Regions from separate parts of the Burkholderia sp. IDO3 genome, predicted to be linked through region 1. Evidence: predicted binding sites of a transcription regulator. Region 1 holds the regulator's gene; the other holds the start of a gene.
What was found. Region 1 encodes LexA, which represses DNA repair genes until DNA is damaged. Its sites were predicted from a motif close to ACTGTATNNNNATACAGT; they were not measured.
Positions count from the first base shown of each region.

Region 2: imuA (translesion DNA synthesis-associated protein ImuA) is a predicted target of LexA. The motif match lies at 1,483-1,500, and genes of this name have one in related genera.

Region 1 covers NZ_CP028963.1:1,774,008-1,777,417, forward strand. The annotation lists gene DCN14_RS22905 (universal stress protein) at 1-249, shown strand, start outside; gene DCN14_RS22910 (DUF2939 domain-containing protein) at 342-1,028, opposite strand; gene DCN14_RS22915 (hypothetical protein) at 1,058-1,396, opposite strand; gene lexA (transcriptional repressor LexA) at 1,423-2,070, opposite strand; gene DCN14_RS22930 (sulfate ABC transporter substrate-binding protein) at 2,335-3,372, shown strand.
Region 2 covers NZ_CP028963.1:3,209,497-3,212,906, reverse strand. The annotation lists gene DCN14_RS29740 (ABC transporter permease) at 1-428, shown strand, start outside; gene DCN14_RS29735 (ABC transporter ATP-binding protein) at 430-1,224, shown strand; gene imuA (translesion DNA synthesis-associated protein ImuA) at 1,514-2,221, shown strand; gene DCN14_RS29725 (DNA polymerase Y family protein) at 2,154-3,410, shown strand, end outside.

The DNA.
Region 1 (3,410 bases):
GCCGAAGGCCATTTCGCGTTCGGTTATCCGATCGACGAAATCGCGAATCTCGCAACGGAATTGCAGGCGGACCTCGTCGTTGTCGGCCACCGGTGCCGCAGCGGGTTGTCGAGATGGTGGATGGGGTCGGGCAACACGCAACTGCTCGATCGCGTGAACTGCAGCATTCTGGTGGCGTGTTCGTCGGCCGAAGAGCAAAAGGCCGAGATTGCGCGCGAGCGCGAAGCGGCGACCACGAATGGCAAGTGACGCAATGACGGCGTGACCGGCTGACTCGCCCTGCGATTCACGTCGGTCACGCGCTGTGCCGTATCGGCGGCATGCACATCGATTGCGATCGATTACGCGTGCAGGTCGATCGCGGACAGCTTCCACGAGAACAGACCGAAGCGGTGAAAGATCGCCGCATAGCGCGTGCCATCGCCGCTGCGTTGATAGGTCACGACAAATTCATCGATATTCCGGTAGCCGGCGCGCGTTTGCTGCGGATGGCCTGTATCGCTCGCGCTGGCCGGTGCGGGCGACGGTGCTGGTGCTGGTGCAGCGGGGGGAGCGGCGTTGCTGCCGGACGCGGGCGCGCTCGCCGGCGCGGCGGGTTCATTACCTGCAGTCGTGCCCGGAGGCGGACCAGACCATTCAGGCGGGCGTTCGCCCGGATTGCCGCGCGGGGGTATGCCGCTCATCAACGCCGCCACGCCTTCAGGTGTCGCATACGCATCGACCAGCGGGCCGATCAATGCCGACCCGATCAATGCGCCGATCACCGCGAACGGATTGTTCTTCTTGACCGAGTCGATCCGGCGCATCAACTCTTCCGTGACCTGCTGCTTCAGGCTGATGCGCAGCGACGGGAAATCGACATACTCACTGACCGCCTGCGCATCGCGCGCATCGATCGCCGATTTCAGGCGACCGAGCGCGACGTACGGCGATGCGTACGCGTAGCCGATCGCCGCAATGACGACAACGGCCAGCGCGACGATCAGCAGGGGTTTGAGCCGCGACGTGCGGCCCGACGATTCAATCACGATGCCTCCGGTGCGGACAGGTTCCGCAATCAGAGACCGCCTTGCTGGGCCGATCGTTCCTCTGCGATGCAGCGATCGATCATCCGGCACACGGCGTCGATCGTGCCGACCATGATCAGCCGCGACCGGCCGTGATACACGCGCACGGGTGCGCGGCGCGCCGGCTCGGCGTGATTCAGGCCGGCGTTCAGCGATACCCGCGCGAACGCGGGCAGCGCTGACGGCAGCAGCGACGCCTGCCGTTCAACTGCGACTTCTTGGCTCGCCACGGGCGCTGCAGCGGACAGCGGCGCACAAGGCGTGCGGCCGCGCAGGTGACGCAGGCGACCGAATTGACGGAAAGGCAGCAGACGGGCAAGGCGTTCCATGATGTTCTCCTCAGCGAGACCGATTGTCAGAGTTCGCCCGAGCGGATCAGCCCGACGGCGATGCCTTCCAGCGCAAACTCCGCGCTGCCGGCCTTGACGAAGATGTTTTCGTAATCCGGGTTCTCCGCGATCAGCTCGAGGCCGCCGGGCCGGCGCATCAAACGCTTGACCGTGACGTCGTCGCCCAGACGCGCAACGATGATCTGGCCGTCCTTCGCCTCGGTGCGCTTCTGCACCGCGAGCAAATCGCCGTCGAGAATGCCGGCGTCGCGCATCGACAGGCCGCGCACCTTCAGCAGGTAGTCCGGCTTGCTGGTGAACAGCGCGGGATCGCACGCGTAATGCTGCGAGATATGTTCCTGCGCGAGGATCGGGCTACCGGCCGCGACGCGGCCGACGAGCGGCAGCGACAGTTGCATCAGGCCGGCATGCGGCAGCGTGAACTGGTGCGGGGAATCGTCGAGGCCGAGCAGGCGGATGCCGCGCGAGGCGCCGGCGGCCAGCTCGATCACGCCCTTGCGCGCCAGCGCACGCAGGTGTTCCTCGGCCGCATTCGGCGAGCTGAAACCCAGCTCGGCCGCGATCTCGGCGCGCGTGGGCGGGAATCCGGAGCGCTCGATCGCGCGGCGGATCAAGTCGAACACTTGCTGCTGACGGGCAGTGAGTTTGGTCATGGCTGAACTGTATGGATAGACAGTGAGCTGTATTTTTATACAGTACTTCGCGAATTTCAAGTGTTACTTGAGGTTCGACGCGATCACGCCGATTCCGGCGCGATGTCGCGACGCCCGGACGCCGGTTCGTCTGCCGCAACCGTCCGTCCAGTATGCGTTAGCACTTTTGAGTATTAAAAAATGAAGAACGATTATTTTTAATCATGTAACCCGTTCGCTAGACTGGCTCGACATCGCAATACCGACAACACTGGAGAACCAAGGATGGCGAAGCGCAATACGGGGCTGGTGGGCGGAGTGGGCCGCCTGATCGCAACACTCGCGCTGGGCGCGGCGGCGGCGCTGGGCGTCGCGACGCATGCCCAGGCCGATACGACGTTCCTGAACGTGTCGTACGACCCGACGCGCGAGCTGTATCAGGACTTCAACCAGGCGTTCGGCAAGGAGTGGAAGGCGAAGACGGGCGAGACGGTCAACTTCAAGCAGTCGCACGGCGGCTCGGGCGCGCAGGCGCGCTCGGTGCTCGACGGCCTGCAGGCCGACGTCGTCACGTTGGCGCTCGCGTACGACATCGACGCGCTCGCGAACAAGGGACTCATCAACAAGGACTGGCAAAAGCGCCTGCCGGACAACGCGTCGCCGTACACGTCGACGATCGTGTTCCTGGTGCGCAAGGGCAATCCGAAGGGGATCAAGGACTGGGACGACCTGACCAAGCCGGGCATCTCGATCGTCACGCCGAACCCGAAGACGTCGGGCGGCGCACGCTGGAACTACCTCGCCGCGTGGGCATATGCCGTGCACAAGCCGGGCGGCAACGAGCAGACGGCGAAGGAATTCGTGACGAAGCTGTACAAGAACGCCGGCGTGCTCGATTCGGGCGCGCGGGGCGCGACGACGAGCTTCGTGCAGCGCGGGATCGGCGACGTGCTGATCGCGTGGGAGAACGAGGCGTTCCTGTCGATCAAGGAATTCGGCACCGACAAGTTCGAGATCGTCGTGCCGTCGGTGAGCATCCTGGCCGAGCCGCCCGTCGCGGTGGTGGACAAGGTGGTCGACAAGAAGGGCACGCGCAAGCTGGCCGAGGCCTACCTGAACTTCCTGTACAGCCCGCAGGGCCAGGAGATCGCGGCACGCAACTACTACCGTCCGCGCTCGAAGAGCGTGCCGGCGGAGCTGACCAAGCAGTTCCCGAAGCTGAAGCTGTACACGGTCGACGACACGTTCGGCGGCTGGACGAATGCGCAGAAGACGCATTTCGCGGATGGCGGCGTGTTCGATTCGATCTACAAGCCGCAGTAACGCCACGTAACGAACCATAACGACAGCGGCGCGCCACG
Region 2 (3,410 bases), 1.4 Mb from region 1:
TCGGCCTCGCGATGCGCGCGACCGGCGCGAACCCGCGGATGGCGCGTGCGCAAGGCATCGCGACGGGCCGCGCGACGCTTGCCGGGATGGCGCTGTCGAACGCGCTCGTCGCGCTCGCCGGTGCGCTCTTCGCGCAGACGCAGGGCGGCGCCGACATCTCGATGGGGATCGGCACGATCGTGATCGGGCTGGCCGCGGTGATCATCGGCGAGACGCTGCTGCCGGCGCGCCGGCTCGTGCTGACGACGCTCGCCGTCGTGCTCGGCGCGATCGTCTACCGCTTCTTCATCGCGCTGGCGCTGAACAGCGAATTCATCGGCCTGAAGGCGCAGGACCTGAACCTCGTGACGGCCGCGCTCGTCACGATCGCACTGGTGTTGCCGGCGACGCGCAAGAAGCTGTTCGCGCGCAAGAACGGAGGGGCATGACATGCTGTCCGCACAAGACCTGAAACTCACGTTCAACCCCGGTACGCCGATCGAGACGCGCGCGCTGCGCGGGCTGTCGCTCGAGATTCCCGACGGCCAGTTCGTCGCGGTGATCGGCTCGAACGGCGCCGGCAAGTCGACCTTCCTCAACGCGGTCAGCGGCGACCAGCGCGTCGATTCGGGGCGCATCGCGATCGACGGCACGGACGTCACGCGCCAGCCCGCGTGGGACCGCGCGCACCTCGTCGCGCGCGTGTTCCAGGACCCGATGGCCGGCACCTGCGAGGCGCTGACGATCGAGGAGAACATGGCGCTCGCGATGGCGCGTGGCGCACGGCGCGGCTTTCGCGCGGCGCTCGACCGGCCGTCGCGCGAGCTGTTCCGCGACAAGCTGCGTCTGCTGAACCTCGGGCTGGAAAACCGGCTGACCGACCGGATCGGGCTGCTGTCGGGCGGGCAGCGGCAGGCGGTGAGCCTGCTGATGGCATCGCTGCGGCCGTCGCGGATCCTGCTGCTCGACGAGCACACGGCCGCGCTCGATCCGAAGACGGCCGCGTTCGTGCTGGAGCTGACCGCGCGCATCGTCGCCGAGAGCAAGCTGACCACGATGATGGTCACGCACAGCATGCGGCAGGCGCTCGACTACGGCGACCGCACGGTGATGCTGCATCAGGGGCAGGTCGTGCTCGACGTGTCGGGCGACCAGCGCAAGGGGCTCGACGTGCCGGACCTGCTGCAGATGTTCGAGAAGGTGCGTCACGAGCAGCTCGACGACGACGCGCTGCTGCTCGGCTGACGCGTGACAGGCGGCGCGGATCGGCGCGGTGTGCGGTGCGGGCATCGTGCCGGTTTGCTTGCCGGTCCGGCGGCGTGATCCGGTTTCGCGGGCGTCGCCCAGGCCGGGTGGTTGTCGTGGGCGTTCGGTCGATGCGAGCCGGCCACGCCCGGGCCGGTTCGCCTTGAGATGACGGGCGCGCCGGTTTTTCTTCCGCGTTTCATCTGACGAAAGACTGGTTTCGTACCAGTACTGTGCGACGCGAGCGCATTGCCATATACTGTATATCCATACAGTTGTGGGTGGCGTCATGCTCGCATCCTCCATTTCTCCCGAATCCCTTCATCCGTCGCTGTGGCGCGGCTCGCAGCTCGCGCGCGGTGGCCCGCGCACGATCGACACGGGCTTTGCGCCGCTGTCGGCAGAGCTGCCGGGCGGCGGCTGGCCGGTCGGCGGGCTGGTCGAACTGCTGGCCGCGCAGCCGGGCAGCGGCGAGATGCGGCTGCTCGCGCCGGCGCTCGCGCGCACGGTCAGCGCGCGGCGTCCGCTCGCGCTCGTCGCGCCGCCGCAGTCGCCGCATGCAACCGCGCTCGCCAGTCTCGGCGTGCCGTCCGACGCGCTGCTGTGGCTGCGCGCCGGCAACCGCACCGATGCGTTGTGGGCCGCCGAGCAGGCGCTCAGGACGGGCTGCTGCGGTGCGCTGCTGCTGTGGCAGGACGCGCGCGCCGATGCGTTGCGGCGCCTGCATCTTGCGGCCGCGCGCACCGGCGACACGCTGTTCGTGATGCTGCGCCCGCTGTCGGCCGCACGTCAGCCGTCGCCGGCCGTGCTGCGCGTCGCGCTGTATCCGGTGCCGGGCGGCGTGTCGCTCGACATCGTCAAGCGTCGCGGGCCCGCGCGCAGCGAGCCGCTTACGCTCGATTTGCCGTCGCCCATCGTGGAGAGCCGCTATGCGCGTCTTGCTCGGCATCCATCTGCCGCGCCTGCCGCTCGACGTGTGCGCCCCGCCGCCGTCTGACGCAGCGGCCGGCGATGCCGGCTGCGCGGTGCTCGAGCAGGGCGTCGTGCTGATTGCCGACGCACCGGCGCGCCGGCAGGGTGTGCGCGCGGGCATGAAGCGCGGCGGCGTGCTGACGCTTGCGCCCGATACGCGGCTCGTCGAACGCGATCCCGCGCGCGAGGCCGATGCGCTGCGCGCGGTCGCGCTCGCGTTGCTGCGTTTCTCGCCGTGCGTCGCGCTCGACGACGAAGCCACGCTGATCGTTGACGTCGGCCCGAGCCTGCGCCTGTTCGGCGGCCTGCCGTCGCTGTGCCGCCAGGTGCGCGCGACGCTCGCGGCGCTCGGCTATGCGGCGCGCCTGTCCGCCGCGCCGACCGGGCGCGGTGCGTGGCTGCTCGCGCGCACGTCGGCGCGCGCCTGCATCCGGCGTCGCGTGGCCGCGCCGGCCTCGCTCGTTCGTGCGCTCGATCGCTTGCCGTGCGTGCTGTTGCCCGAGGCGCGCCCGTATGCGGGCTGGTTCGACGGCCTCGGCTGCCGCACGCTCGCCGATCTGCGCGGCCTGCCACGCGCGGGGCTGCAGCGCCGCTGCGGTCCGGCGTTGCTCGCCGCGCTCGATCGCGCATACGGCGATGCGGTCGAACCGCTTGCGTGGATGGCGGTGCCGCCGGTGTTCGACGTGCGGCTCGAATTGCCGGAGCGCGTCGAATATGCGGAAGCCGTGCTGTTCGCCGCACGGCGGCTCGTCGTGCAGCTATGCGGGTGGCTGGCCGCGCGACAGTTGTCGCTGGCCGCGATGACGTTCGATCTCGAGCACGAGCGCGGCCGCCAGGCCGTGCCGCCGACGCCGCTCGAACTCGCGTTCGCCGCCCCCGTGCGCGACGAGGCGCACTTCATGCGGCTGCTCGGCGAGCGGCTCGCGCGCGTCGAGTTGCCGGCCGCGGTGATCGCGGTGCGGCTGAAGGCCACGCGCGTCGAATCGGTCGCGCCGCCGGCCGACGATCTCTTTCCGGAACCGGGCGGCACGAAAGAGACGCGCGCGCGGCTGTTCGAATTGCTGGTCGCACGGCTCGGCGCGGACAACGTGCTGCGCGCGGCCCCCGTCGCCGATTACCGTCCCGAGGCCGCGAACCGCTGGCTGCCGCTCGATGCGCACGCGGGCAAGCCGGCCGGCGGGCCGCCCGCCGCGCCGCCGCGCCCCGCGTGGCTG